DNA from 4 places in the Lysinibacillus sp. RU7 genome. Region 1 is predicted to be linked to each of the others. Evidence: riboswitches for the same ligand, from Rfam matches in the RefSeq annotation. Region 1 holds a riboswitch; each other region holds the start of a gene.
What was found. Region 1 has a riboswitch for S-adenosylmethionine ahead of AC3II9_RS03300 (methionine ABC transporter ATP-binding protein). Riboswitches for the same ligand answer to the same signal wherever they lie in the genome.

Region 1 (7,729 bases):
ATTCCAGGTGGTGCAGGGAACTTAGGACTTTACGAAAAGTTCCTAAAAGGTTTACCAAATGGTGTAGATATCGATTTACAAGCAGTGATCAACAAAGTGTTTGAGACAATTGCGATGGCGAAAGTATCGACATCTGGTGAAGAAGCACGGGAAAATAACTTCTTAGATTTTGCAGACGGCGTATCGGTTAACCCAGATCACTTAATCTATGATGCGAAACAAGCAGCTATTGCCCTTTACGATGCAGGATACAAAGCACCTGTGAAGAAGAAAGTGAAAGTGGTCGGGGCATCGGGCTATGCAACATTACTGCTAGGGGCACAAGGAATGTTCGATTCGGGCTATATTAGCGAATACGATTTATCCATTGCGAAAAAATTAGCATTTGTTCTTGCAGGTGGTTTAGTACCATATGGAACAGAGGTTGAGGAAGAGTATATTTTAAACTTAGAGAAGCAAGCATTCTTGGAGTTAGTACAGCAACCGAAAACACAGCAACGTATGCAGCATATGCTTGTAAAGGGGAAACCGCTTCGTAACTAATTTACGAGTTTAATAGAAAATGATGAATAGCATGAAGCTAAACAAGGGGGAGACATCATTATGCGTGAAGCCGTAATTGTAGCAGGTGCACGGACGCCTATTGGGAAAGCGAAAAAAGGTTCACTTGCAACGATGCGTCCAGATGATTTCGGTAGCATTGTTGTAAAGGAAACATTAAAACGAGCAGGCTATGAAGGTCCGATTGATGATTTGATTATGGGCTGTGCTATGCCTGAAGCAGAGCAAGGGATGAACGTAGCACGTTTAGTCGGTGCGTTAGCAGGGTTACCTGATACGACACCAGCGATTACAGTAAATCGCTTTTGTTCATCAGGGTTACAATCTATTGCATATGCAGCAGAACGTGTTATGTTAGGCCACTCAAAAGCGATTATCGCAGGTGGTACAGAATCGATGAGTATGATTCCAATGACAGGGAATACGGTACGTCTGAATCCAACATTAGCAGAAACAGCCCCTCAGTACTATATGGGCATGGGGCATACAGCAGAAGAAGTAGCACGGCGTTATGAAGTAAGCCGTGAAGACCAAGATGCTTTTGCTGTTCGTTCACATGAGCTGGCTGAAAAAGCGATTAAAGAAGGAAAATTCAAAGATGAAATCGTACCGATTGAAGTCACACAGCACTTCGTTGGGAAAGATCATAAACCTGCAACACGTACCTTTACGTTTGATACAGATGAAGGGGTGCGTCCGAATACAACCGTTGAAGGGTTAGGGAAACTTCGCCCAGCATTCAATATTAAAGGGTCTGTAACGGCAGGAAATGCTTCACAAACTTCTGATGGTGCTGCAGCGGTGCTTGTGATGGACCGTGAAGAAGCAGAGACACAAGGATTAAAACCGATGGCGAAATTTTTAGGATTCGCTGTTGGCGGTGTACCACCAGAAGTCATGGGGATTGGACCAATTGAGGCGGTACCGAGAGCGTTGAAAATTGCCGGTCTTACACAAGATCAAATCGACCTGTGGGAAATCAACGAAGCATTTGCTTCACAGTCTATCCAAGTGGTGCGTCACTTAGGAATTGATATGGATAAAGTGAATGTAAATGGTGGTGCGATTGCGCTTGGTCACCCACTTGGTGCAACAGGAGCGATTTTGACACTCAAGCTGCTTCACGAGTTAAAACGCCAAGAGAAGAAATACGGCGTCGTCACAATGTGTATCGGTGGCGGTATGGGTGCAGCTGGTGTATTTGAAGTCCTTTAATTTCTAGAAACAGCTTTTGGAAAGTTTATTCTCTTTGCCTCCGAGTAAACTTTCCGAGCTTTTCTATACACAAAATATGAATAACCATTCAGTTTTTGCTTTATTGTAGGGGAAGAAAATGAAATGACTATGAGGAGGAAATGGATATGAAATTAACAACAAACATCATTAAAGGCGGCGGCTTTTTAATCGAGGACGTAGATATCAATCGTGTCATTACACCAGAGGATTTCACAGATGAGCAAAAAATGATTGCGCAAACAACAGCTGACTATGTAGAAAATGAAGTGTTACCAGTAGTAGAAAACTTAGAAAACCACGAGTTTGAGCATTCAGTACGTTTATTGAAAACGGCAGGTGAATTAGGATTACTCGCTGCGGATGTACCTGAAGAATATGAGGGGCTTGGCTTAGATAAAATTTCTTCAGCGTTAATCGCTGAAAAAATGGCTGTGGCTGGTGGCTTTTCTATTACGCACGGTGCACACGTAGGTATCGGTTCTTTACCAATCGTATTATTCGGTAACGACGAACAAAAGTCAAAATACTTGCCGAAATTAGCTTCTGGTGAGTTAATTGCTGCGTATGCGTTAACAGAGCCAGGTTCGGGTTCAGATGCATTAGGTGCAAAAACAACGGCGAAATTAAACGAAGCAGGAACACACTATGTATTAAATGGTGAAAAACAATGGATTACAAACGCAGGCTTTGCGGATGTATTCGTTGTGTACGCTAAAATCGATGGTGAAAAATTCACTGCGTTTATCGTAGAGAGAGCATTCCCAGGCGTTTCTGTAGGGGCGGAAGAGAAGAAGATGGGCATTAAATCATCCTCTACTCGTACATTGATTTTAGAAGATGCACAAGTACCAGTAGAAAACGTACTTGGTGAAGTGGGTCGTGGTCACGTCATTGCATTCAACATTTTAAACATCGGTCGTTATAAGCTTGGTATAGGGACTGTAGGTGGATCGAAGCGTGCACTGGAGCTTGCTATTCAATATACGAACCAACGTCAACAATTTAAAACGCCAATTTCTAGCTTCAACTTAACGAAAGAAAAATTAGCGACAATGGCAGCACATTTATATGCTTCAGAGTCATTAAATTATCGTACAGTAGGGTACTTCGAAGATACACTGAGCCAGCTATCAGAAGAAGAGCAAAAAAATGGAGCAGCCATTGCAGCAGCTGTGGCTGAGTATGCAATCGAATGTTCAATCGCTAAAGTATTTGGCACGGAAACATTGGATTATATCGCGGACGAAGCGGTACAATTACACGGCGGTTATGGCTTTATGGCAGAATATGAAGTAGAGCGTATTTACCGTGATTCTCGTATTAATCGTATTTTCGAAGGGACAAACGAAATTAACCGTATGATCGTACCAGGCACATTTATGAAGAAAGCATTAAAAGGGGAGTTACCACTTCTTCAAGTAGCGCAAAATCTACAAAGTGAATTGCTCATGATGATGCCAGAAGAGCTTGAAGATGCACCGTTAGCACAAGAAAAATATCTTGTGAAGAACGCGAAGAAAATCGCAGTTCTTGCAGCAGGTACAGCGGCGCAGGCGTTCGGTGCAAAATTAGATCAAGAGCAAGAGCTGCTTGTCAACATTGCCAACATTGCCAACCAATTATATGCGATGGAATCAGCAGTCATCCGTACACAAAAAGCCATTGAGCGTGATGGTGCAGAAAAAGCAGCCCAAAAAATTCTTTACACACAAATCTTCTGTCAAGAAGCGTTTGCTATTATTGAAGCAGAAGCAAAGGATACATTACTTGCTTCAGTAGAGGGCGATAATGGTCGCATGATGTTGTCAGCTCTTCGTAAATTAACACGTAACAATCCTTACAACTTAATTCCGAAAAAACGCGAAGCAGCAGCAAAACTGATTGCAGCTGAAAAATACGTCGTTTAATGTTAAAAAATCCGGATGCGACAGCATTCGGATTTTTTATATTAATAGTTTACAATCCTTTTTGTCGTTCTTTGTTATGTATGAATATGATGATAGAGAGGGGACATCTTTTATGGTGGTGAGGCATATTATTTAGTCTTTTTTTAGCATTTTGCTAGGAAATCTTATACAATAGAAGAGAAGATAACAATAAAAGGAGCTACATACATGCCACTGAAATTTATTCAATATCCAAAATGTACGACATGTAAAAAGGCGCAAAAATGGCTAGAAGAAAACAATATCGCTTACGAATCTGTACACATTGTTGAACAAACGCCAACACAGCAACAATTAACAGAGCTCTATAAGAAAAGTGGTCTGCCACTAAAGAAGTTTTTCAATACGTCAGGTAACAAGTATAAAGAACTAGGCTTAAAGGATAAATTAGCAAATATGTCCGAAGAAGAGCAATTAGCTTTGCTTGCATCTGATGGGATGCTCATTAAACGCCCCATTGTGACAGATGGTGAAAAGGTGACGCTTGGTTTCAAGGAGTCTGACTTCTCAGAAACGTGGAAATAGGCTGAATACAACCTTGTTTTTACTAATGAAATATGTCAAACTGAAAGAGATTTATACATTTTGTTGGAGGGATTTTCATGAGTATTCCTAAAGATTTACGCTACACAAAAGAACACGAATGGGTAAAAATCGAAGGCAATAAAGTACGCGTTGGTATTACGGATTTTGCACAAAACGAACTTGGTGATATTGTATTCGTTGAGCTACCAGAAGTAGGCGATACAGTAACAATTAACGAACCGTTCGGTAGTGTAGAGTCAGTAAAAACAGTTTCTGAATTATATTCACCAGTATCTGGTACAGTAGTAGAAGCAAACGACGAATTATCAGATAACCCAGAATTCGTTAATGAATCTCCATACGAAAATGCTTGGATGATTGTAGTTGAACTTTCAAATGAAGCAGAAGTGGAAGAACTATTAACTGCCGAAGCATACGAAGAGTTTATTTCTGAATAATACAAAGAAGCGCCTGAATCTAGTATGGATTTTGGCGTTTTTTTCAACGTAGGGGGAGAATTGAATGATTGAAAAGTGTATAATCGTAGAAGGTCGCTCTGATAAATTAAAAATTACACCCCTTCTTGCTGAGCAAGTATTGATTTTGTGTACAAATGGCACGATAGACGAAGAAGCATTAATCGATTTACTTGAACCATACGAAGATATTGAGATATTTACCTTTTTTGATCGCGATAAATCAGGGGATTATTTAAGAAAAATTATGCGCCGAACATATAGCGAGGCTGTGCAACTTGAATTACCTGTGCCGTTTAATGGTGTAGCAGAGGCACCAAGTAGTGTCGTGCGTGATATTTTACAAGCGGCTAAATTCAAAGTGAAATAGGATGAGCAGATGGAAGACTGGACAAAAGAACAGTGGCAGGAAATCATAAACGAAAAAGAGATGGCCGCTTTTTATTTATATACACCGATGTGCGGTACATGTGCTGTTGCATCTAAAATGTTAAATGTAGTGGAAGAGTTACTGCCCACATTACCCCTTGGTAAAGCAAATTTAAATTATATGGAAGACCTAGCGTATGACTATGAAATTGAAAGTGTGCCGTGTTTAGTAATCGTTAAAAACGGTAAAATTGCCCAAAAGGTGTACGCGTTTCAATCCGTACTAAATTTGTATGAAATGTTAAAAAACAATTGACGGACAATTAACAGTCATGGTACATTTACATGCATAAAATAAATTTTATAACGTTACTCTTATAAAGAGCGGTGGAGGGAAGTGCCCTATGAAGCCCGGCAACCATCACAATTGTGAAAAGGTGCCAAGTCACTCAAAGTTTTGCTTTGAAAGATGAGAGAACGGTTAACGTATAAATTGTGCGAAAACCTTTCTGCTTGTCTATATTAGTAGGAAGGTTTTTTCGTGTAGAAGGAGTTTATTATGATTGAGTTAAGTAATATAACAAAGGTTTACAAGACGAAAAACGGTGAACTAAAAGCTGTTGACAATGTAAACTTAGCGATTGAGAAAGGCGAAATATACGGTATTATTGGCTATAGTGGTGCTGGTAAAAGTACAATGATTCGCCTGTTAAATGGTTTAGAAAAGCCAACAACAGGTTCGGTAGTGGTGAATGGTGAAGAGATCTCGGCGATTTCGGGCAATAAGCTACGTGCAGCGCGTCAAAAAATTAGTATGATTTTCCAACATTTTAATCTCCTTTGGTCGCGTACAGTGGAAGAAAATATTGCGTTTCCATTAGAAATTGCAGGTGTACCAAAGGCTGAGCGCGCAAAGCGTGTAGCAGAGTTAATCGAGTTAGTTGGTCTTGCAGGGCGTGACAAAGCGTATCCTTCACAACTATCAGGTGGTCAAAAGCAACGTGTCGGCATTGCACGAGCGCTTGCAAACAATCCAGAAGTATTGCTTTGTGATGAAGCGACATCTGCACTTGATCCAGAAACAACGGATTCGATTTTAGAGCTATTATTAGATATTAATAAGCGACTTGGTTTAACAATTGTATTGATTACACACGAAATGCATGTTATTCGCAAAATTTGTCATCGTGTCGCTGTCATGGAAGCTGGAAAGGTAGTAGAGGCAGGCGAAGTATTACATGTCTTCCAAAACCCGCAAGCGCCAATTACAAAAAAATTCGTTTCACAAGTATCTGGTACAAGCGAAACAAAAGAATCGATTGAGCAAATTTTAACAAATTACCCTACAGGGAAGCTTGTGAAAGTGACATTTGTTGGACAAGCAACAGAACAGCCGATCATTTCGCAAGTCATTAAAGAATACGGCGTCGATGTAAATATTGTACATGGTTCGATTTCACATACAACAAGTGGTCCATACGGGACATTAATCGTTCATATTGATGGTACAGAAGAGCAAGTGCAACAAGCACTAAACATATTATCGCAGCATGAAATTCAGACGGAGGTGATTGAACATGCTTAGTCAATTATTTCCGAATGTAAACTGGGAAACGATGTATGAGGCAACATACCAAACGATTTACATGACAGCCATTTCAACCGTTATTACGCTTATTTTAGGTTTAGCCATTGGGATTTTATTGTTTTTAACGAGTCCGAATCAAATGTGGGCAAATAAAATCGTTCATTTTTTAACGGGATCACTTGTAAATATTTTCCGTTCGATTCCGTTTATCGTCTTGATTATTTTATTAATTCCATTTACAAAGTTTTTAGTCGGTACAATTCGTGGCACTAATGCAGCACTTCCTGCATTAATCATTGGGGCTGCACCGTTTTACGCACGTATGGTATTAATCGCATTACGCGAAATTGATAAAGGCGTTATTGAAGCGGCTCGTTCAATGGGGGCTAAAACATCCACGATTATTTTTAAAGTGCTTATTCCAGAAAGTTTACCGGCCCTTATTTCAGGGATTACCGTAACAGCTGTTGCGCTTGTTGGTTACACAGCGATGGCAGGGATTATCGGAGCAGGCGGTTTAGGGAACTTAGCCTTTATCGAAGGGTTCCAGCGTAGTCGTGATGATGTAGTGTTGATGTCAACGATTATTATTTTAGTAATTGTATTTGTGATCCAGTGGATTGGCGATGCGATTACAGCACGTACAGACAAACGATAAGGTAGTATCGGCGATAGCCGTTTTTATAAAAAGACATATAAGATAAAGAAAAGGGGTTTCAACACATGAAGAAGTATTTATCATTATTAGCAGTACCATCATTAGCACTTGCATTAGGAGCTTGTGGCTCTGATGAAGAAAAACCAACAAATGATACAGCAGCAAATGAGGCGGGGGAAACAGCAGAAGATACAAAAATTGTTGTGGGTGCTTCAAACGGTTTACATGAACTAATTTTAAAAGAAGCAGAGCCAATTTTAGAAGCAGAGGGTATCGATTTAGAGGTTAAGCCATACCAAGATTATATTATGCCAAACCAAGATTTAGAGTCTGGTGATCTTGATGCGAACTATTTCCAACATATCCCTTA
Region 2 (7,729 bases), on a different contig from region 1:
ACCTATAATACCACCAAATATTTCCTGAGCGCCAAATGCACTTGAGAAAATAAGTGCAATGACACGTGGTACCTCGCCAATATTCATGGCAATAATGACAATCGCCATTAAAATATACGCTAAAGCCATAAACGGTACAATGACTTGTGCTGCATTCGCAATCGATTTAACCCCACCAATAATAATAACCCCAAGTAAAATAGCAATAATTAGACCGATAATCCAATTATCAATTCCGAATGCATTATTCATTGCCCCAGCAATCGCATTTGATTGAACACCAGGCATTAAAACAAGCATTGCTAGTAATGCTGCTACTGCAAAAATAACAGCAAACCACTTTTGCCCCATGCCTTTTTCAATATAGAACGCTGGACCACCACGATATTCTGTTTCTCTCTCTTCTTTGTAGATTTGTGCCAATGTCGACTCTACGTACGCAGTCGCTGCTCCGATAAAAGCAATTGCCCACATCCAGAACACTGCACCTGGGCCACCCATCCCAATGGCTGTGGCAGTACCTGCAATATTACCGGTACCTACGCGACCTGATAGCGCAATAGACATCGCTTGGAAGGAGGAAATTCCTTTTTCCGATTTTTCCCCTTTAAACATGAGAGTGAACATCTCTTTAATATGGCGGACTTGAAGGAATCGAGTAATGATGGAGAAGAAAAGACCGATTAACATGATCCCATAAATAAACCAAGGTCCCCAAAAAATATTGTTCAAAAAGGTAACAATACTTTCCATATAATACCCCCTTTGTTTTGAAATAGTTTATTAGTTTGAAATACACTATATTACAAAAAGAACCGTCATTCAACCAATTTTTTTAAAATTTAAAATAGTTAATCCCGAAATTAAATACAAAAAAACACAATAGGCTCACCCTACTGCGTTTTTATAGTTAATCAATAATATAGCCTAGTGATCGCAGACTATTATGCATAAAGTCTTTTGTTAATAAAAATACTTCTTCCCGTTCAAACTCAAAAAATAAACTACTTAAGCATTCTGGCCACTCTTTGAATTGAAAACTTTTCGAGTTTTGTTGCACAAGCCATTGTTTAGAGGCAGTTGTATCTGTAATTTTATCTCGCCCACCTGTCATGACAAGTAATGGGATCGAAGAAATCTTTACTTCGGGGTCTTTTAACATTTTTAATAACTGTTGAAGCTCACGATACCATTTCACTGTCACAACGGTGTTAAACGGTATTTCATCTTTCATTTCACCATATACTTCAAAATTACGTGTTAATCGATTATGGGTAATCTCATGCGTTAACTTTACACTTGATGTAATAGCACTTAAACTTGATAACGCTTTGGATAGTTTTCCTGGTTCTAATTTTAGTTGCAACCAAGGTGACACCATAATGAGACCTGCACATTCCACTTTATTTCGGTATACAGCACGTGCTGCAATTGTAGCACCCAGCCCATTTCCAATAATAAATACCGGCAAATTATCGGTCTGAGCGACTTCTACTAATTGTTTTGCATATGTGTAGTACTCACTAAAATCTTCATCATGATAGCGATGATTTTTTGTTTGTACACCATGCCCCGGTAAATCTCCCATGACAACGTGAAATCCTGTGCTGCGCAATTTTTCAATCAGCCACGCATACCATGCATAATGCTCATAAGCGCCATGAAAAATAGCAACAACCGCTTTCGGCTGCCCCTCAGCTTCCCATTTCCACATTGGACTTCCTCCTAAAACTCTCGTTCATTATGTTTAAAAAGTGTGAAAGTAACTGCTTCTCCATCATTTTCGCTACCTCCATTGTCTAACCTAATTCGGCACGAATGCTTATCTCACACTTTAACTAGAAAATAGTCATACTTTTTTGCCTTATCAAAAAGTTTGTTTATTTCGTTTCATATATTTGATACGATAATTATATATATTAGCTTGAAATGAGGAGATTGAATATGATTTACCCTTATAAAGATAAAAATCCGAACATAGACCCATCCGCATTTATTGCTGATTATGTGACGATTACTGGTGACGTTACTATCGGAGCAGAAACATCAATTTGGTTTAATACATCGATTCGCGGCGATGTGGCCCCAACTATTATTGGCAATCGTGTAAGCGTCCAAGACTTAAGTTGCTTGCACCAGAGCCCAAACAATCCTTTAATTATTGAAGATGAAGCAACGATTGGCCATCAAGTAACATTACATGGCTGTGTTGTACGTAAGCGCGCATTAATTGGTATGGGTTCAATTATTTTAGATGGCGCTGAAATTGGCGAAGGCGCTTTTATTGGTGCCGGTAGCTTAGTCCCTCCAGGCAAAAAAATCCCACCAAATACATTAGCGATGGGACGTCCTGCGAAAGTCGTGCGTGACATTACGCCTGAAGATCGCGAAGATATGGACCGCATTATTCGCGAATACGTTGAAAAAGGACAGTTCTATAAATCACTTCAAAAATAATGCATTGAACATATAATAAAAGACTAATATATTTCATTTTATCAAAAAAATATTAAATATTCATTAAATAGTGGTCAAATGATTAGATAGTAACATATCCAAATAAAAAATGGGCGTTTTACGGACGCCCATTTCTTTATTGAAGTGTTTTGACTAATTCATTGAAAACACCTTTATATGTGATATTTAGTTCCTCTAAATATTCCACGGTCTTCATTGCTTCTGATGGAGTAATTTTGTCTGCGCTGTCGCTGAATTCATATGTTGACGTAGTTTGTCCCCATAGTTCACCAGTTGTCGGGTTAACCCATCGTTCCCCTAAATCTTCAAGTCCATTTAACATCGAAACAGCGGCTTTTAAATATTTTTCATCATTCGTTATTTTATAAGCCTCAAATAACACATTCATTTTGGAAATAATCTGTTTTAATGAAGCATGTGATTTTTTCACTTCTTTATTTTTCCGAAGGGCCATATAATCTGTAATATAGTAACCATTTCGTGTATGAATCACATTTCCTCTAGCTCTCTGCGCAGCTAAAAAATCAGCATAATCAAGCATGGCACTACTTAATGCCTCATCATGTAGTACATCTTGTGTATCGTATAAAAATTGATGTATCACTTCATTTTCTTGTGCATTTATATAAGGGGCTTGTATATTATACTGTTCCTTTAAAAGACCGCTTGTGTACTCCGTGACAAATGCATCTTGCTTACCCGATTCTTTATACTCTACTAGCTTATTTACTAAAACAACTAGCATATTATAGTAGAAGCGTTCTTCTGTTTCTTGATAGTTCTCTAAAATCGCATCATTCGCCATATTGAATAAGTTTCTACCGTATACATTTTCTAAAGCTGGCTCAGTATCCGTATGTAATTTTGACATCATACCATTTATTGTTAACCATTTTATGGAGCTGTGCTGCTCTGCATTTGATAGCTCTTTATATGCTGTCGCATTACTTTCATTTTCAAAAAGCGGCTCTGCTGAAATCATCATCCAACTTTCTGAAATGTCGTTTTTAGCTGTTGTCTTCATTGAGAAAGGAATGACTAACCCTCCGTCTAATTGCTCGACTTCTCCAAACTGATTTTCTTCTATTAACTGTCGTACTTTCGAAACATTTCCAGTATCATTTTCTTCAGTAATTTTTTTAGATACATAATTATGAGAAAGCAGCATTGATTTCGTTAAATCATTTGCTTTATATAAATTATAGATTCCTTTGACATTGGTTGTCTCATCTACCCCATAAGCTTCATCTGTAGATGTATACGCCTCTGCCATCATATCGAACTTCTCATAGCGGTCTGTTCCTTTAACCGTTAAAGTAACTGGTAAATCCATTTGGTTGCCACGCCCATTGATAAACTCAAAAAACAAAACCTTATCGCCATTATCTATGACTTTCTCGACAATTTTCAACGTCCCCGCTAGAAAAACACCTTGTCTTACTTTATAGATAGAAGTGTGATCAGATGAATGAATTTTTTCTTCCTGAGAAACTGTCACTTCTTTTAATTTAAAACCGTCAATTTCTAATTGAATGGCTGTATTATCGATTTCGATTTGCTGAACCGTTCCATATGTACCACCATAAATGATTGCAGCTACTAAAACAATTGCTGTCGCTAGTATTAAGCCAATTTTTTTTATATTCATAATTCCCTCTCCTTCTATGCTCTCTATTATAAAGGAGAGCTTGGTTCATTACCAACCTTCCCCTGTTTATTTTTTACATGATTAGCTATTTCGGAATAACACTTACAAATTATTGCATCTTTTTATATGAATAGCACTCTTTTCAAGTTAGCATCTACTCCTTAGAAAGAGCCTTTATAGCGTAAGTTATAATATCAAGCGTGTTGATTTCCGCTAAGGCTGACCCGCTTTCCGCAGGCACGGCTTCCACTAAAATAGCACGCTTAGTACCTTCTAGTATTTGTATAATCGCCCCCTCTGAATTTTTCACTTAAATTAAAAATAAGCCGCCACATTTGTGACGGCTTTTACCTTATTCCCTGCAAAGAAATGGTATGGTAATTATAATCCTGCTTTTTCGCGTAACAGCTCTGCTTTGTCTGTTTTTTCCCATGGTACATCTAAATCTGTACGACCGAAATGACCATATGCCGCTGTTTGTTTATAGATTGGACGACGTAAATCAAGCATTTGAATAATGCCTGCTGGACGTAAATCAAATAATTCGCGTACCCATTCTACCATTTTACTTTCTTCTACTTTCCCTGTGCCAAATGTGTCAACTGCGATTGATACTGGACGCGCTACTCCAATTGCGTATGCCAGCTGCACTTCTGCACGATCTGCTAAACCAGCTGCTACAATATTTTTTGCTACATAACGTGCTGCATATGCTGCGGAACGGTCAACTTTTGTTGCATCCTTACCAGAGAATGCACCGCCACCATGACGAGCATAACCACCGTATGTATCCACGATAATTTTACGGCCTGTTAAACCAGCATCCCCTTTTGGTCCGCCAATTACGAAACGACCAGTTGGGTTGATGAAGTATTTTGTATTATCATCAATTAACTCCGCCGGTACAACAGCATGAATCACAAGTTCTTTTACATCTTTTTGGATTTGCTCTAATGTTATATCTTCATCATGTTGTGTAGATAATACAATTGTATCAACACGTACAGGCGTATTGTTTTCATCATATTCTATAGTTACTTGTGTTTTACCATCTGGACGAAGGTATGATAGCTCGCCACATTTACGTACTTCTGTTAAGCGACGTGCTAATTTATGTGCTAAGCTAATCGGCAGCGGCATAAGCTCTGGTGTTTCATTGCATGCATAACCAAACATTAAACCTTGGTCACCAGCACCAATTGCTTCAAGTTCTTCGTCAGACATTGAACCTTCACGTGCTTCAAGCGCTTGGTCCACACCTTGTGCAATGTCAGGTGATTGTTCGCCAATTGCAACTAATACAGCTAAATTTTCAGCATCGAAACCGTACTTACCGCGTGTGTAACCAATTTCTGCTACTGTATCGCGCACAATACCTTTAATATCAACATACGTTGAAGTTGTAATCTCACCAGATACTAATACAAGTCCTGTTGTGACAGTCGTTTCACACGCTACACGTGCATTAGGATCTGCGGCTAAAATCGCATCTAAGATAGCATCTGAGATTTGGTCACAGATTTTATCTGGATGCCCTTCTGTTACACTTTCTGATGTAAACAGTCGACGGTTTGTCATTTGTTTTCCTCCTAAAATTGCCCTGCGCAAAGACGCAATATTGATACGGTACTCATTACCCATGTAAGTCTATCCGTACGGATTGAAACTCAAGCCCGTTGCTAACTTTTACACGAGGATTTAGAAAAGCATTATAATAATGAAAAAATTCCAAATGCTGAATTTTTTCTTATAAAAACAAAAAACCCTTTCACTCATTCATCGAGCGAAAGGAATTAACTTTTCGTTACCTTTCACTCTTATCGTTCAAGGAATATGTCCTTGCATCAGGTTGGCACCAACACGTTACGTTTATACGTATTGCAGGTTGCCGGGCTTCATCGGGCCTTGACCCTCCACCAACTCGGGATAAGAGTATCCGTTCAATTTCCCATATTACGAAATTTGTTTTATTATGTCAAACGTTTTATAATCGTTTTAAGAATTATAAAAAATTCACAAAATAAATTAAGAATTAGTATAGATTATTAAAAGCAATGTGTTATACTATTTTTGAATTAAGAATAAACTGCCCTTATCTAAGGGAACTATATAAAAAAGGATGGTATTTAATCGATGAATTCAGTAGAAATCAACAACGAACTGAAGGATTTATTAAGCGGGACAAATGTACAAGTACAACTTTCTGTACCACAATTAGTTGAAAAAGCAACTTCACGCGGTGAAGCTACATTAACAGTTGACGGCGCATTACGTGCTGAAACTGGTAAATATACAGGTCGTTCACCTAAAGATAAGTATATGGTCGAAGAAGAAGGTTCAAAGGACAAAATTGATTGGGGCAAAGTAAACCAACCGATTTCAGCTGAAATTTTCGATAACCTATACGTAAAAGTGGTTAACTACTTAAAAGAGAAAGACGAGTTATTCGTATTCAAAGGATTTGCAGGAGCTGACAAAGACTCTCAGCTATCAATTCAAGTTGTAAACGAGTATGCTTGGCATAATCTTTTCTGTCATCAATTATTCATCCGTCCAACAGCTGAAGAATTAGCTGCTCATGTAGCTGATTTCACAATCGTTTCAGCTCCATCTTTCAAAGCTGATCCTGCTGTTGATGGTACACAATCTGAGACTTTCATCATTACGTCAATGGAAAAGAAAATCATTTTAATCGGTGGTACTGAATATGCTGGTGAAATGAAAAAATCCATCTTCGGTATTATGAACTACTTATTACCAGAGCAAGGTATCTTCCCAATGCACTGTTCTGCAAACGTTGGTGAAGCTGGTGACGTAGCATTATTCTTCGGCTTATCTGGTACTGGTAAAACAACTTTATCAGCTGACGCTGACCGCAAATTAATCGGTGACGATGAGCACGGTTGGTCTGACAATGGTGTATTCAACATCGAAGGCGGATGTTACGCAAAAACAATTAACCTTTCTGCTGAAAAAGAGCCAGAAATTTACAATGCTATTAAATTTGGTGCTGTTTTAGAAAACGTAGTAGTTGATGCAGAAACACGTGTATGTGACTACGATGATGGCTCATTAACTGAAAACACTCGTGTAGCGTATCCAATCGACTACATTGAAAATATCGTAACACCATCTGTTGCAGGTCACCCAAAAACAATCGTATTCTTAACTGCGGATGCTTTCGGTGTGTTACCTCCAATCTCTAAATTAACAAAAGAGCAAGCAATGTATCACTTCTTAAGTGGTTTCACTTCAAAATTAGCTGGTACAGAGCGTGGCGTAACAGAGCCAGAACCAGTATTCTCTACGTGCTTCGGTTCTCCATTCTTACCACTTCCAGCAACAGTGTATGCTGATCAACTAGGGAAGAAAATTGACGAGCACGGTTCACAAGTATTCTTAGTAAACACTGGCTGGACTGGTGGCGAGTACGGCGTAGGTTCTCGTATGAAACTTTCTTACACACGTGCAATGGTTCGCGCGGCTATCGAAGGAAAATTAAACGATGCGGAAACAATTCAAGATGGCGTATTCGGATTAAACATCCCTGTAGCTGTTGAAGGCGTTCCAACAGAAGTATTAAACCCACGTGATGCTTGGGCT
Region 3 (7,729 bases), on a different contig from region 1:
GATTTTGCTTTGCACGGTGCGAGTCGTTACTTAAAACAGCGAGGACTTGTCCAATTAAGTATCATTCAGCCAACATTTGAAAAAGATTTTGCGGCACTAGTACAATTATTTTCGCACTATAAGAAACTAATAGGATAGAAGGTGACTTTTGTGTCTCAAGTACAAGATGCAAGCCTTATTTTAGAGGGCGGGACATTTCGAACATTGTTTACAGCAGGCGTACTCGATGCGTTTATCGATGAAAAAATGAAATTACCATACATTGTTGCTATTTCAGCTGGTGCGATTAACGCCTGTTCCTACGTAGCAGAGCAAAAGGAGCGTACATTGCGTGTTCTTTCTACGTATAGACATGATAAGCGCTATATGGGCATTGGTAATTTCCTGAAAGAGCGTAGTTATTTTGGGCTCGATTTTGCGTATAATGTGTTACCGAATCAGCTTGATCTATTTGATTGGGAGACGTATCGCACTTTTGACGGTCAGCTTGAGTTCGGGGTAACAAATGCTTACACAGGAGAAGTCGAGTACATGGACGCACTTACAATGGATACACAGTGTACGATGCTACGGGCTACATGTGCGCTTCCGATTTTATTTCCAGAGATTAAATTGAATGATGTCCCTTATTATGATGGTGGTTTAGCTGACCCGATTCCTGTGAAGCGAGCAGAGGCGCATGGTTTCGACAAGCATATTTTTGTGCTTACCCGTCCTAAAGGCTACCGAAAAGAAATGGATCGTAAAAGTAAATGGGTGATGAAATTATTTGCTAGGAAGTATCCAGCGCTAGCTCAAGCAATGGCAAGTCGCGCAGAACGGTATAATGCAACTTTAGAATATGTGGAGTCACTCGAAGCAACAGGACAAGCATTTATATTTCGACCTGATTATGCACTAAATAGCTTTGAAAAAGATATTTCGGTGATGAATAAAACGTATCAAATGGGTTACGAGCAAACAATGAAGCGTTATGAAGAGTTAACCAAATTTATGCAAAAATAACCTAACATTTTGATGTCCGTTTCGTTACAAACGGGCATTTTTGTTTGTTTTCAGTAATATTTCTGTAACGGAAACGGCTTTGATTTGTAACAAGCATGAAATCTAAAATGGTTAAGATTATATTGTAGGGAAAAACTTTAATCATAGTGGAGGTAATTTATGCGCAAACAAAGTATCTTGTCTTTACTAGGGGTCTTACTTTTAAGTATGACAATGTTTGTTACATCGGCAGATGCGGCAACACACACAGTACAAAAGGGCGATACGTTATACGGTTTAGCGAAAAAATACGACACAACAGTAAACAAACTAAAATCCTTAAATAATTTATCGAGCGATATAATCAGAGTAGATGAAGTACTAACGGTTTCTGAAGAATCGAAATCAGATACAACAGCAAAAACAGATGTACAGGATGAAAAAGAAGTGAAAACATTGGAGGTAACAGCAACAGCATTTACAGCAAGTTGTCGTGGCTGTTCAGGTATTACTAGTACAGGTATTAATTTGAAGAAAAACCCGGATGCAAAAGTCATTGCAGTTGATCCAAAGGTCATTCCACTCGGGACAAAAGTGTGGGTGGAAGGCTACGGTGAAGCCGTTGCAGGGGATACAGGTGGCGCGATTAAAGGCAATAAAATCGATGTCTTTATGCCAACAAATGATAAAGCGTATAGTTGGGGACGGCGCACCGTCACCGTGAAAATTTTAGAATGATGAAATAGGCCATTCTCTTAAAGAGAGGGGATTAGAGTATAAATAAATTCGAAGTTTGATTTTGTCTATCTATATTTATAGGTAAAACTTAAAAACAACAAAATCTACAGGTGGCGCCGTTCTCTTAAAGAGAGCGGTTTTTTCATTTGCTATCGTATTTGAAATCCGTAACAATAGAAATATTAGAAAGGAGCTGAGTAGAACTGAAAGCGGGTTCTTTAATACATAATGTAGTAGGTATTGGCTTAATGATTGTGAGCCTTTTACAAGCGGTGAATTATTGGAATGAAAGTTTACCGAAATCTATTTTTTATCTTATTTTTGCGGGTGTCATCGGCTGGCTCATGTTATTTGTAACGAAAAAACGAAAAGAAATGGAACAAGAAAAAGGGTGAGGACATGAAAAAACTAAAGCTGCCTATTTCGGTATTAGATTTAGTACCCGTACTAGAAGGACAAACCGCACATGAAGCCTTCGTGCGGGCGCGAGATTTGGCACAGCATGTAGATGCGTTAGGCTATACCCGTTATTGGCTAGCGGAGCATCATAATAGCCGCGCTATCGCAAGCTCCGCTACAGCGGTAGGTATTGGCTATATTGCAGAAGCAACAAAGCATATTCGTGTCGGCTCAGGTGGTGTAATGCTACCAAACCATGTACCCCTTATCGTAGCAGAACAGTTTGGTACATTGAATGCAATGTATCCAGGACGCATCGACTTAGGTCTTGGTCGCGCACCTGGAACAGATCCATTTACCGCTCGAGCACTTCGTCGGAATATAGCTGGGGAGGATTTTGAAGAAAATTTATTAGAACTACAGCATTATTTAAGTGACGCTAAAGAGACAGATCCAATTCGCGCTTACCCAGGATTTGGTGACAATATTCCGATGTGGATTTTAGGATCTAGTCTGTTCAGTGCGGAGCTCGCTGCTCGACGCGGATTGCCCTATGCATTTGCTTCTCATTTTGCACCAGATTTCTTGACACGTGCCATCAAGCTTTACCGGGAGCAATTTACACCGAGTGAATACTGTGAAAAACCATATGTATTAGCATGTGTGAATGCGATTGTAGCGGATACCGATGAAGAAGCACACTACTTAGCGACAACTTTCTATCAATTCTTTTTATCCATTATTCGACGCGATCATCAGCTATTAAAGCCACCAGTCGAAAATATGGACGCGAATTGGTCACCTTTTGAACGTGACGCAGTGATGCAACAACGACAATACACATATATTGGTAGTCAAGAAACGGTAGCGGAGCAGTTAAAGGTGTTTATTGAAGAAACAGGCGTAGATGAAATCATGTTTAGCACCTCTATTTTTGATAACGAAGCGCGGAAACACTCGTTTACATGCTTACGAGAAATTTTTGATTGAATTGTTGAAATATTCTAATTCGCGTGATACAATTTATCTAATTTAATAATCTTATCAAGAGAAGCAGAGGGACATGGCCCGATGAAGCTTCAGCAACCTCTAGTCATACTAGAAAGGTGCTACTTCCAGCAAGGACTTTCCTTGAAAGATAAGAGCGAGCGTCTAATACCCTCTCATTCTTATTTGCTGGAATGAGAGGTTTTTTGCGTAGATAGGAAAGTTTTAAGAAAGGACATCATCTATATCTATTGTAGTATAGATATGTTTTTTCTAATTTCATAGAAATGGGGGATACGAGTATGCCGATTAACATACCGAAAAAATTACCAGCTGGAGATTTACTACGAGAAGAGAAAATCTTCATCATGGAGGAAGATCGCGCCCGCACGCAACAAATTCGACCACTAAACATTTTAGTTTGCAATTTAATGCCAGAAAAAGAGAAAACAGAATTGCAATTACTACGTTTACTAGGTAATACACCACTTCAAGTGAATGTGACATTTTTAAATACAGCGACATATGAATCTAAAAATGTATCGAAATCGCATTTACAGCTTTTTTATAAAACATTTGATGAAGTGAAACACCGTCGATTTGATGGCATGATTATTACAGGTGCACCTGTAGAGCGGATGGAATTTGAAGAAGTCATTTATTGGCGGGAAATTGCAACAATTATGAACTGGGCAAAAGTCAATGTGACATCGATTATGTACATTTGTTGGGGAGCACAAGCAGCGTTGTATCATCACTTTGGAATTGGGAAGTTTGAGCTGCCGAAAAAATGCTCAGGTGTTTATTCGCACGTTATTACAGATTTAACGGTCGACTTAGTGCGTGGGTTTAGCGACGAATACGTAGCACCACATTCCCGCCATACATCTGTTTCGATTGATGAAGTGCGCAATCATAGTGATTTAAAACTGTTAAGTTATTCTGATGATGCGGGTGTATTTATTGTCCAATCAAAAGATAATAAACACATTATGATTACGGGACACTTAGAGTACGATGCGACGACATTACGCGATGAATATGTACGTGACATCGCCAAGGACGATAATGTTGAGATGCCGGTGAATTATTTCCCAGAGAACGATCCGCTAAAAGAGCCTAAAAACACATGGCGTGCACACTCACACTTATTGTTCTACAACTGGCTTAACTACTACGTATACCAAGAAACACCATACAAATGGGATTTCGTTGAAGAAAATATTGAGTTTCATATTTAACACAAGCCGCATGATCGGGAATTACTCGACATGCGGTTTTTTACGTTTAGTAGAAAGAATCTGCACTTTAATCGAAATACCATTTAACCGCATTCGAGTATAAAATTTTATTGGCAGCTTGTTCATCAAATAGCTGTTGAATCAGTTCAATATCTGCGTATTCAAAAGGTCTTTTTGCTCGTGTAGATGGTAAATCTGTTCCGAACATCAGCGCTTCTGGATTGATTTCATAAATTGATTTTAAGGCATTCTTAACATTCAAATCTACGCGACCAAAACCAGTAGCTTTGACGTACACCCCTTTATCCACTAGCTTTAATAAATGTGGTAGTCCTTCCTCAGATAATCCTAAATGGTCGATGGATATTGCTGGTAATTTTTCAATCTTTGCTGCAATTTCAGGTAACTCTTTTGCATCCATATAAAGTTCACTATGCCATCCCACTAAATCATAAACCCTTCTAGCGAAGTAATCTAACTTCGATAAGTCTTCTGAACCACCTCTTTTAATGTTAAAGCGTAATGCTTTTACCCCGTTTGCATGTAAATGGAGTATTTCTTGATCCGTCACTGAAAACGGTAATTGTGTGACGCCGCAAAATGTTGGTCCCATTTTTTTGAGCGCTGCTAATAAATACTTTTGGTCAAATCCTTGGAATGAACCCGACACAATAGCGCCACCTAATACATTGAAATGAGCTGTTTCACCCTGATAATCTTCGACAACATAACTAGGGGGCAAATAGCCTTGGTTTTCGGTAATCGGAAAGTCAAAATCAATAATATGAAAATGTGCATCAAAAATTCGCATAACAATACCCCTTTCTTTTCCTTAACATATCAAAAAAGGTGTATAAAGAAAATTACGGGTTATTAATGCAAGTGCATTAATATATCTTATCGAATGAACTGAAACATATTCATTTCATAATATAGAGATAAGCATGAAAAATTTTAAAAAAGGATGATGAATATTTCGGTAGTGAGCACAGTTTTGTCTCTTCATCAAGGAAGAATGCATGACAGCTTGGATGATTACTTAGACATTGATCGCTGGGAGAATGATGGCGGTAGCTGTTCGAGGACAAGGTATAGCCGCGGTCGTGACTGAAAAATATAGGAGAGCTTGAGCTAAAGAGGGAGGCGAGCAGTCTCTCTCTTTCAAAGAGGTTGGGGCTATTTCAAAAAAACGATACAATCTATGCTATACTCAAGTAGTACAGAAGGGGGATACATATGACGACTTCATTTTTAATTATTTTCCCAATTGCATTTGCAATTTTTGTTATTGCGTCCGCATTTGCATTTTATAAATTCCGCCACTTTTTCTCCCGTGAACAATAAAAGAAGGTAGCACTCACTTTTGAGGCTACCTTCTTTTTATATTAGTTTTGTGAGCAAAGCTTGGGCGGGTGCAGCGTCTGCTTCGCCATTGTTTGCTGCTTTCATTAGCAATTTACGGAACTGATTTTTCATCTCTGCTGTTAGTGCGTCCTTATCAAACACATCAAACTTGCATTTATGAAGAGGGATTGTATCGGATTCACTAAATCCATCCTCGTAAAATAAATTCCACGTGATGTACTCGCCGTCATCATCAATACCTACAGAGCAAGTCAGTAAAAAGCTTTCAGCGGTTCCTTCCGCTACCACTTCCTCATAAAAATCTTCATCGTCCAGTAATTGTTCTTCTAAGTGCTCATAAGCCGATGTTGTTGTAATCGTAATCATTTCTTCAACTCCTCTGTTTGCATTATAACAGGGGATGTAGATTTTAACCTAGTTTAACTAATTAGTTATAAACAGAGCTTTCCGTACCTGTTGCGGCGTAGAATAACTTTTCGTTTACTTTCAGTGCCCATTGCACAATCGGACCGAGTCCAAAAGACATAATGATCGTGCCGATTCCGATAGGGCCACCAAGTAAGAAGCCTGTAATCGCCACTATGATTTCCATCGTCGTACGAGCTCGACCGACACTCCAGCCAAGCTTATGTGAGAGGAGTAGCATTAATGCATCACGTGGTCCGATTCCTAAGTTTGCTACAATATACATGCCACAACCGAAGCCAAGCAGTAATAGGCCTATACAAAAAGCAATTAATTGCGGGAAGAACCCGTTTAGCGTCGGTAACATAGCATTGAAAATATCAATGAAAATCCCAGCTAAAAACATATCTAAAAATGTCCCGATTTTCGGTAATCGTTTCATAAACACCGAGTCAATCGTTAAAATGATTAAACCAATGATAATCGACCATGTCCCAATCGTTAAACCGAAAGTATCTGCCAGCCCGATGTGGAGTACATCCCAAGAACCAACCCCTAGCGATTTCGCTTTAATCGTTAATGTTATACCAAATGATAATATGAGTATTCCTAGTAAAAAGAATGTACTTCGCCAATAAATATGTCTTTCCATCGTATCCCTCTATCTCTCTGTTGTACAAATGCTTCTAAGATGCCACACATTATTATAACGAAAGAAGGGTGAAAACTGCTTTTTTCTGCTAATTCCCAAAATAAAGACTTTATTCTTCAACACGCCATGTTGGGGGACCCGTCAGATTTATGCGAATTTACAATGGTAAGGAAAGAAATATCCCCGAACGACGCTTTGGGCGCTTTACTTCAATATGGTTCACTATTTTCACCAATCCCTAAATCTATTATAGAAACAAAGCAAGTTATAAAATAAAAAACTACATCCAATTTGGATGCAGTTTTATTTTTTTCTAAGCAGTGTATCCCCAAGAGGGATTCCAAACACAACAGCCACAACCGTTAGAACTAATAGGGCTTGAAAAATAAAATACGCAACTTGATCGAACATCGTATCTCTCCTTCCTTTCTTAATAATTCTTACCTTATATTCAGTAATTATCCAACTCCTATTGAAGAGTCAAACTAATAAAGCACAAAGTCATTTGTTCTTTATTAGTTTATTTTATTTCATTACAACGTATGTATGCAGTCGTTACTTTTTATATTTTGTTATCTTCAACAATAGGGTGCGATTGTTAAGCAACACCATTACGAAATGATCGATCTTTTTTCAAACTGGATTCTTTATATTTATTGTAAATTTCCGGTTTTTTGTGTGATTTTTTGATCAAATTTTATTTCAAAGCAACAAAAAGAGGATATATGCTCATATATTGAACATATTATCCTCTTATTAGTTTATAGTCTATTTAAAAATTTTTACCCGATTATATTTTTTTACATCTCATTTTGGTGAAGACCCATTCCTTCTGAATATATTTTCTATACGGGATTACGTGAGATTTATGCGGATTTACAACGCTAAATAAAAAATTATTCCCAAATGAAAGCGATTTGGGGGCGTTTTTAAAGGGGATAACTAGAGTTTTGTAGAA
Region 4 (7,729 bases), on a different contig from region 1:
CGGAAGATCAGTTTCAAACGTTATTAGCTGTTTCGAAAATCTTGAATTTGGAGCAACAGCTTGTATTAGAAGCATTTGAAGCGTACGTAGAAGAATCCAAAAATGCGGTAAATAACCAAAAAGCAGCAGTAGGTCATGCGATTGTGGAATCGGCAGAAAGTTTAGCGGACATTGCGCAACAAACCAATGCCTCCTATCAACAGTTAAATGTGCAAACAGAAGAACTCGTAGCCTATGCAAAGCGTACAAATGAAATTTCATGTGCAACAGAACGGCAAGCAATTGAAGGAAAAGACCAAATGCATGCCCAATCCGCGAATATGATGACGATTGCTTCCTCTGTCGATGAAGTAGCACGTGATGTGCATCGTTTAACGGATATGACAAAGCAAATGGAAAACATCATGGCGATTGTCACAAATATCGCAAATCAGACGAATCTGTTAGCGCTGAATGCCTCGATTGAAGCGGCGCGTGCAGGGGAGGCTGGCAAAGGGTTTGCCGTCGTGGCCAATGAAGTGCGAAAATTGGCAGAGCAAACGAAATGTTCTATTGATACAGTAGGGAATTTATTGAACGATACAAATGAACGGACGGAAAAATTGGAGCGTTCTCTAGCACGAATTCAGCAAGACGTTCAATTTGGTGAGGAAGACATGCGACAAACAGAGCAAAAATTTGCGCATATTTTATGTTCCATGAGTGACACGAAAACCCAAAATGGTTTAATTGAGCAAAAAATTCAAGACCTTTGCAGTGTCATTAGTCAACTTTCGATTGCTTTTGATGCGGTCACGAACTCCGCCGATAAACTAGTCTATATTTCACAAGAACTAAATGAATAAAGTATTCTCCGCTATTTGGGGAATACTTTTCTTTATTTTGTAATACAAAGTCCCGTTATTTGCTCTCGAAAAGGTTTATACTGTATGTAGGATATTTCTACCGTATAGGAGAGGTCAATATGAAGACGATAGTAGTTGTTGGGGGCGGCATTACAGGGTTATGCACGATGCATTATGTGAAACGCCAAATGAAAGAAAAAAACATAGAAGCGAAGTTAGTTTTGATTGAGCGCAATGAATACTTAGGTGGTAAAATTCATTCCACGCACGAGGATGGTTTCATTATGGAAACCGGCGCTGATTCTATGGTCGCACGTCATCCAGGTGTGTTGGAGTTAGTTCGTGAGTTAGGGTTTGAATCAGAGCTTGTCTACAATGAGACAGGCGTTTCCTATATTCATACAAATAATGAACTGCACGCGATTCCAGCAGGTTCTACGTTCGGCATTCCGATGAGTATCGAATCCTTGCAAGCAAGTACGCTAATTTCAGATGAAGCGAAGCAACGTGTATTACAAGATGCAACGATGCCGAATACAACGTTTACGAAGGAAAGCTCGATTGGGGCGTTTCTTGAACACTTCTTAGGAGAGGAAATTGTACGGAAGCAAATTGCTCCTGTACTTGCCGGTGTGTATTCAGGGGACTTATATCAACTTTCCCTTGCTTCGACATTACCGTATTTAGTCGACTATAAAAATGAGTACGGCAGTATTATGAAAGGTTTTGAAGCAAACCGTGAGCAGTTTGAAAAGGCGGCCAATAAAAAATTCATTTCATTCCGCAATGGGCTATCGGCCATCATCGATCGGTTAGAAGAAAGTTTACCTGACGTAACATTTATGAAAAAGGCCGAAGTGCATAGCGTAACGAAAATGGGCGACCAATATGAAATGGTCGTAGGAGAAGAAACGATTGTAGCGGATATTGTGGTATTAGCTGTGCCGAATGAAACGGTACGTGAAGTGCTGAAGGATGAAGCGTTGCAAGTGAGCTTGAATAAATTTACAACTGCTTCTGCCATTACACTGTATGTCGGTTTTGATGTACCAGATAGCATATTACCGGCAGATGGAACAGGTTTTATCGTCTCACATAATAGCGATTTAGTATGTGATGCTTCTACTTGGACGAGTCGCAAATGGAAGCATACATCGGCTGACGGGAATTTGCTCGTACGTTTATTTTATAAAAATGTGAATCCACGCTATGCAGAACTCGCAGCAATGACCGATGATGAACTTGTAGCGGTAGCACGGAAGGATATTGCACTCAGTCTCGGTATTCAGGATGAGCCAACTGTTGTTAAGGTAACAAAGTGGATCGATCAAATGCCACGCTATGATTTAGCGCATCATGACGCCTTATCGGTTGTCGTGGCAGATTTAGCGAAGCGCTATCCCAATGTACTGCTTGCGGGTTGCTCTTATTTTGGCGTAGGGATCGGTGCGTGCATTCAAAACGGGAAGCACACAGCCGAGCAGATTGTCGCTATTTTATAAGAAATAATGCATGAAAACGTTTACTATCGCAAAACGTCTTGACGTTCGTTTCATATAACGTTATGATTCTTTTAATTATTGACAAAATTCATATATTTTCTTATCGAGAGAAGCGGAGGGACTGGCCCAATGAAGCTTCAGCAACCAACAATAGTCAGGTGCTAAATCCAGTCGGCAAATGCCGTAAAGATGAGAAGGAATGACGATTTTATAGCCTTCTTATACAAAGAAGGCTTTTTATTTTAGAAAAAAATAACTGAAAAATTGTGCAATTCAGTATAGGGAAAAGAGGGGCATAGATGGGGTTACTTGAAGCTTTACAGACGCGTGTATTAACGGCAGATGGCGCGATTGGGACACTGCTTTATTCATATGGGTTAGATTATTGCCATGAGGAAATGAATGTTACAAGACCCGAAATAGTAGAGAAAATTCATGAGCAATACATTGAAGCGGGAGCAGATATTATTCAAACGAATACGTACGGAGCTAATGCGATTAAATTAGCGCGTTACGGCTATGAAGGTCGTGTGCAAGAGTTTAATGAAGCAGCAGTGGCAATCGCTAAAAAAGCAGCTGAAGGTAAAGCCGTCTTTGTACTCGGAACAATTGGTGGTATTCGTGGTATTCGTAAAAGTGATGCGACATTAGCAGAAATTGTGACGGCTATCGACGAACAGGCAAAGGTGTTACTCGCTGGTGGGGTCGATGGTATTTTACTGGAGACATTTTATGATTACGAAGAAATCCAAGCAGCTGTTCAAACGGTTCGTGCCTTAACAGACTTGCCGATCATTGCTCAAGTATCAATGCATGAGCCAGGTATTTTACAGGGGGGCATTGCACTGGGGGATGCACTTAGTCAGCTGGAAGCACTAGGAGCAGATATTGTTGGTAGTAATTGTCGTTTAGGACCATTCCATACGATTCAAGCATTTGAAAAAGTGAATTTACCGGAAAGAGCTTATTTGTCTGCTTATCCAAATGCCTCGCTACTAGATGTTGAAGATGGCCGTGTCGTGTATGAATCAGAGGCTGATTATTTTGCACGGGCAGCAGAAGAGCTAGTGAAGCAAGGGGTACGTTTAATCGGTGGTTGTTGTGGCACAACGCCAAAGCATATCGAGGCGACGAAAAAACGTTTAGCCAATAGCCAGCCCATTACAGAAAAAGCGAAAAAGCCTGGGACAGTGGAATTTGTTCGTTCACCAGAGCCACGTCAGTATGAACCGCTTCATATGAAAGCAAAACGTGAACGTTCTGTGATTGTAGAGCTAGATACACCGCGTCACCTTGAAATCGAAGGGTTTGTGAAAGGGGCAAAAGCACTTTACGAAAACGGAGCAGATGTCATTATGATGGCGGATAACTCACTCGCTTCACCGCGTATTAGTAACATCGCCATGTCCGCTATTTTGCAAAATGAAGGGGTACGTGTTCTCCCACATTTAACGTGTCGTGACCGTAACTTAATTGGCTTACAGTCACATTTAATGGGGCTTGATGCACTGCAGCTACATGATCTTTTAGTCATTACAGGTGATCCGACAAAGGTAGGGGATTTCCCAGGGGCAACAAGTGTATATGATGTGTCATCGATGGAGCTGATGGCACTCATTAAACAGTTAAATGAAGGGATTTCATTTTCAGGCAAGCCACTTCGTAAAAAAGCTAACTTCTCGGTTGCGGGTGCCTTTAATCCGAATGTGCGTGTCGTAGCACGTGCTGTAGACCGCTTGGAGAAAAAGCTGGAGCATGGCTGTGATTACTTTATTTCGCAACCCGTGTATTCAAAGGAAAAAATAATTGAAACTTATGAAGCGACGAAGCATTTAGAGGCACCCGTTTATATTGGCATTATGCCAGTGACAAGCTTTAGAAGTGCAGAATTTTTACATCATGAAGTGCCGGGCATTAAGCTGTCGGATGACGTGCTAGCGCGTATGGAAGCGTGCGGGGAAGATAAAGAAAAGGCGACGGCAGAAGGTGTAGCCATCGCGAAAGAACTATTAGATACAGCATGTCAATATTTCAATGGTATTTATTTAATTACGCCATTTTTACGATACGATATGACACTTCAATTGTTGGATTATGTCAAAGAGCTAGATGCAAAAAGAGAAGGAGCACAAGTAAATGCGTAACCACCCGATTTATGAACAACTAGAAAAGCGAATCCTCATTATTGATGGTGCGATGGGGACGATGCTACAAAATGAAAACTTAACACCGGAAGATTTTGGCGGCGAAGAATTAGATGGCTGTAACGAAAACTTAGTCCTTACACGTCCGGATGTGTTAAAAAAGATTCACCGTGCTTATTTAGAAGCCGGTTCGGATATTATTTGTACGAATACATTTGGTGGGACACCACTTGTATTAAATGAATATGATTTAGGCCATAAAGCGGATGAAATTAATATTCGTGCGGTCGAATTAGCGAAGGAAGCGGTAGCGGAGTTTTCCACACCAGAGTGGCCACGTTTTGTTGCGGGGGCAATGGGACCGACGACGAAAACCTTATCGGTTACAGGCGGTATTACATTTGAAGAGCTAGAGGAAAACTTTTATCAGCAGGCGCGAGCACTTGTCCAAGCAGGATCTGATTTAATTTTACTGGAGACGAGTCAGGATATGCTGAACGTAAAAGCGGCAACGATTGCGATGCAGCGCGCGTTTGATGAGCTGGGTGTCGAGTTACCCGTGATGATTTCTGGCACAATTGAGCCGATGGGGACAACGCTTGCTGGTCAGTCGATTGAGGCATTTTACATTTCGATTGAGCATATTAAGCCGTTATCAGTTGGTTTAAACTGTGCGACAGGTCCAGAATTTATGACGGATCATATTCGTTCCTTATCGGATTTAGCGACAAGTTATGTTAGTTGTTATCCAAATGCAGGGCTTCCAGACGAGGAAGGTTGCTATCATGAAACGCCAGATTCGTTATCGAAAAAGCTACGCGGCTTTGCTGAAAAAGGCTGGCTCAATATTGTAGGTGGTTGCTGTGGTACGACACCAGCACATATTGCCGCGATTCGCGAGGCAGTGGAAGGGTATGCTCCGCGTCAGATGCCTGAAAAGGCGCATGGTCACGCTGTTTCAGGGATTGAGCCATTACAATATGATGATTCGATGCGTCCGTTATTTATTGGGGAACGTACAAACGTGATTGGCTCACGGAAATTTAAGCAATTAATCATTGATGGCAAATTCGAGGAAGCGGCAGAAATTGCCCGTGCACAAGTGAAAAACGGAGCACACGTAGTGGATATTTGTTTAGCGAATCCAGACCGTGATGAAGTAGAGGATATGAAACACTTCATGCCGGAAGTCGTCAAAAAGGTAAAAGTACCAATCGTCATTGACTCAACGGATGAAAAAGTAATGGAAGAGGCGCTAAAATTCTGCCAAGGGAAAGCGATTATTAACTCCATTAACTTAGAGGACGGCGAAGAGCGTTTTGATGCCGTGATGCCGCTTGTGAAAAAGTACGGGGCTTCGGTCGTTGTCGGTACAATTGATGAAATTGGTATGGCTGTAACACGTGAGAAAAAATTAGAGGTAGCGAAACGTTCACATGATTTATTGACACAAAAATGGGGCATTTCACCGGAGGATATTATTTTTGACCCACTCATGTTCCCAGTTGGTACAGGGGATGAACAATATATCGGTGCTGCGGAAGAGACAATTGAAGGCATTCGTCTCATTAAGGAGCAACTACCGGGTGTGTTAACGGTACTAGGTGTAAGTAATATTTCATTTGGTTTACCGCCAGTTGGTCGTGAAGTATTAAATGCAGTGTATTTATACCACTGTACACAAGCGGGCTTAGACTATGCCATCGTGAATACAGAAAAGCTAGAGCGTTATGCATCGATTCCAGAAGAGGAAATCAAGCTAGCGAATGATTTAATCTTCCGTACTAACGATGAAACATTAGCTGCCTTTACAGAATTTTATCGGGACAAAAAGAAGGAAAAAACAGCAGCGAGCCTACCTGAAACAGTGGAAGGGCGTTTAGCTTACTATATTTTAGAAGGTACAAAAGAAGGGTTAATTGATGACTTAGATCAAGCACTTGAGCTATTTGACTCACCGCTTGATATTATTAACGGACCTTTAATGGACGGGATGGCGGAAGTTGGGCGTTTATTTAATACAAACCAACTTATCGTTGCCGAAGTATTGCAATCAGCAGGGGTGATGAAAGCTGCCGTTGCACATCTGGAGCAATTTATGGAGAAAAACGATGAATCCGCAAGCAAAGGAAAAATGGTCCTGGCAACAGTTAAAGGGGACGTACATGATATCGGCAAAAACTTAGTAGATATCATTTTATCGAACAATGGCTTTAAAGTAGTAGACTTAGGCATTAAAGTAACACCGGCTGAACTAATTGAAGCGATTCGTCGTGAGGAACCAGACTTTGTCGGATTATCAGGCTTGCTTGTAAAATCTGCACAGCAAATGGTATTAACAGCACAAGACTTTAAAGAGGCGGGGATTGATGTGCCAATTATGGTCGGTGGTGCTGCGCTTTCACGTCGCTTTACGGAAACAAAAATTGCGCCAAATTATGATGGTCCTGTCATTTATTCGAAAGATGCGATGGAAGGCTTAGATGTGGCGAATCGTTTAATGAATCCGCAAGAGCGTCCAAAGCTAGAACAGGAGCTAAGAGCGTCGATTGAAAAACGCGCGGAAGCCGATAGCAAGCGTGCAGAGCGTCCAGTGGCAGTAGCAGAAAAACCAGTGCGCACAATCGCGGATGCACCTGTATTTACACCGAAAGATTTAGTGCGTCACGTGAAGCGTGATTATGCAGTATCACATTTATATCCATATGTGAATATGCGTACATTAATCGGGCATCATCTTGGCTTTAAGGCAAATGTTGAAAAGGCGATTGCGGAAGGCGAAGAGCGCGCGGTGCAATTAAAAGAGCTTGTTGATAGTTATTTAAACGACGAAACATTAAAGCCATCAGGAATGTATCAATTCTTTAAAGCACAAGCAGACGGGGATGATGTCGTTGTTTATGCGGAAGACGGCGTCACAGAAATCGAACGCTTCACATTCCCGCGCCAGTCCAAAGCACCGTTCCTATGTTTAGCGGACTTCCTAAAAACGAAAGAATCGGGCGAGATGGACTATATTGCTTTAATGGTCGTCACAGCAGGTCGCGGCGTATCAGCTGCTGCACGTGAATTGAAAGATGCTGGTAAGTTCCTAGAAAGTCATGCGCTACAAGCGACAGCATTAGAATTAGCGGAAGGCTTTGCAGAACGTATTCACCAAGAAATTCGTGACCAATGGGGCTTCCCGGACGGTGTGGATTTCACAATGCGCGATCGTTTTGCAGCGAAATATCAAGGC

Region 2: another riboswitch for S-adenosylmethionine. It lies ahead of metK (methionine adenosyltransferase); the one in region 1 lies ahead of AC3II9_RS03300 (methionine ABC transporter ATP-binding protein).
Region 3: another riboswitch for S-adenosylmethionine. It lies ahead of metA (homoserine O-acetyltransferase MetA); the one in region 1 lies ahead of AC3II9_RS03300 (methionine ABC transporter ATP-binding protein).
Region 4: another riboswitch for S-adenosylmethionine. It lies ahead of AC3II9_RS16020 (bifunctional homocysteine S-methyltransferase/methylenetetrahydrofolate reductase); the one in region 1 lies ahead of AC3II9_RS03300 (methionine ABC transporter ATP-binding protein).

Annotation. Positions count from the first base shown of each region.
Region 1 is NZ_JBYQFK010000003.1:73,590-81,318, reverse strand. It holds gene AC3II9_RS03335 (3-hydroxyacyl-CoA dehydrogenase/enoyl-CoA hydratase family protein) at 1-543, shown strand, start outside; gene AC3II9_RS03330 (acetyl-CoA C-acetyltransferase) at 604-1,776, shown strand; gene AC3II9_RS03325 (acyl-CoA dehydrogenase FadE) at 1,923-3,704, shown strand; gene AC3II9_RS03320 (arsenate reductase family protein) at 3,912-4,268, shown strand; gene gcvH (glycine cleavage system protein GcvH) at 4,346-4,726, shown strand; gene AC3II9_RS03310 (toprim domain-containing protein) at 4,791-5,114, shown strand; gene AC3II9_RS03305 (thioredoxin family protein) at 5,124-5,429, shown strand; SAM riboswitch class I at 5,486-5,589, shown strand; gene AC3II9_RS03300 (methionine ABC transporter ATP-binding protein) at 5,673-6,698, shown strand; gene AC3II9_RS03295 (methionine ABC transporter permease) at 6,691-7,359, shown strand; gene AC3II9_RS03290 (MetQ/NlpA family ABC transporter substrate-binding protein) at 7,425-7,729, shown strand, end outside.
Region 2 is NZ_JBYQFK010000015.1:101,918-109,646, forward strand. It holds gene AC3II9_RS12505 (alanine/glycine:cation symporter family protein) at 1-753, opposite strand, end outside; gene AC3II9_RS12510 (alpha/beta fold hydrolase) at 911-1,714, opposite strand; gene AC3II9_RS12515 (gamma carbonic anhydrase) at 1,945-2,457, shown strand; gene AC3II9_RS12520 (hypothetical protein) at 2,594-4,126, opposite strand; gene metK (methionine adenosyltransferase) at 4,508-5,704, opposite strand; SAM riboswitch class I at 5,941-6,059, opposite strand; gene pckA (phosphoenolpyruvate carboxykinase (ATP)) at 6,260-7,729, shown strand, end outside.
Region 3 is NZ_JBYQFK010000014.1:105,009-112,737, reverse strand. It holds gene AC3II9_RS12025 (aminotransferase class V-fold PLP-dependent enzyme) at 1-138, shown strand, start outside; gene AC3II9_RS12020 (patatin-like phospholipase family protein) at 151-1,005, shown strand; gene AC3II9_RS12015 (3D domain-containing protein) at 1,165-1,722, shown strand; gene AC3II9_RS12010 (hypothetical protein) at 1,971-2,117, shown strand; gene AC3II9_RS12005 (LLM class flavin-dependent oxidoreductase) at 2,122-3,111, shown strand; SAM riboswitch class I at 3,160-3,266, shown strand; gene metA (homoserine O-acetyltransferase MetA) at 3,411-4,349, shown strand; gene AC3II9_RS11995 (amidohydrolase family protein) at 4,417-5,160, opposite strand; gene AC3II9_RS11990 (hypothetical protein) at 5,730-6,080, opposite strand; gene AC3II9_RS11985 (YczE/YyaS/YitT family protein) at 6,142-6,771, opposite strand.
Region 4 is NZ_JBYQFK010000023.1:55,700-63,428, reverse strand. It holds partial or broken gene AC3II9_RS16035 (protoglobin domain-containing protein) at 1-71, shown strand, start outside; gene AC3II9_RS16030 (methyl-accepting chemotaxis protein) at 144-845, shown strand; gene hemG (protoporphyrinogen oxidase) at 965-2,347, shown strand; SAM riboswitch class I at 2,445-2,543, shown strand; gene AC3II9_RS16020 (bifunctional homocysteine S-methyltransferase/methylenetetrahydrofolate reductase) at 2,647-4,491, shown strand; gene metH (methionine synthase) at 4,484-7,729, shown strand, end outside.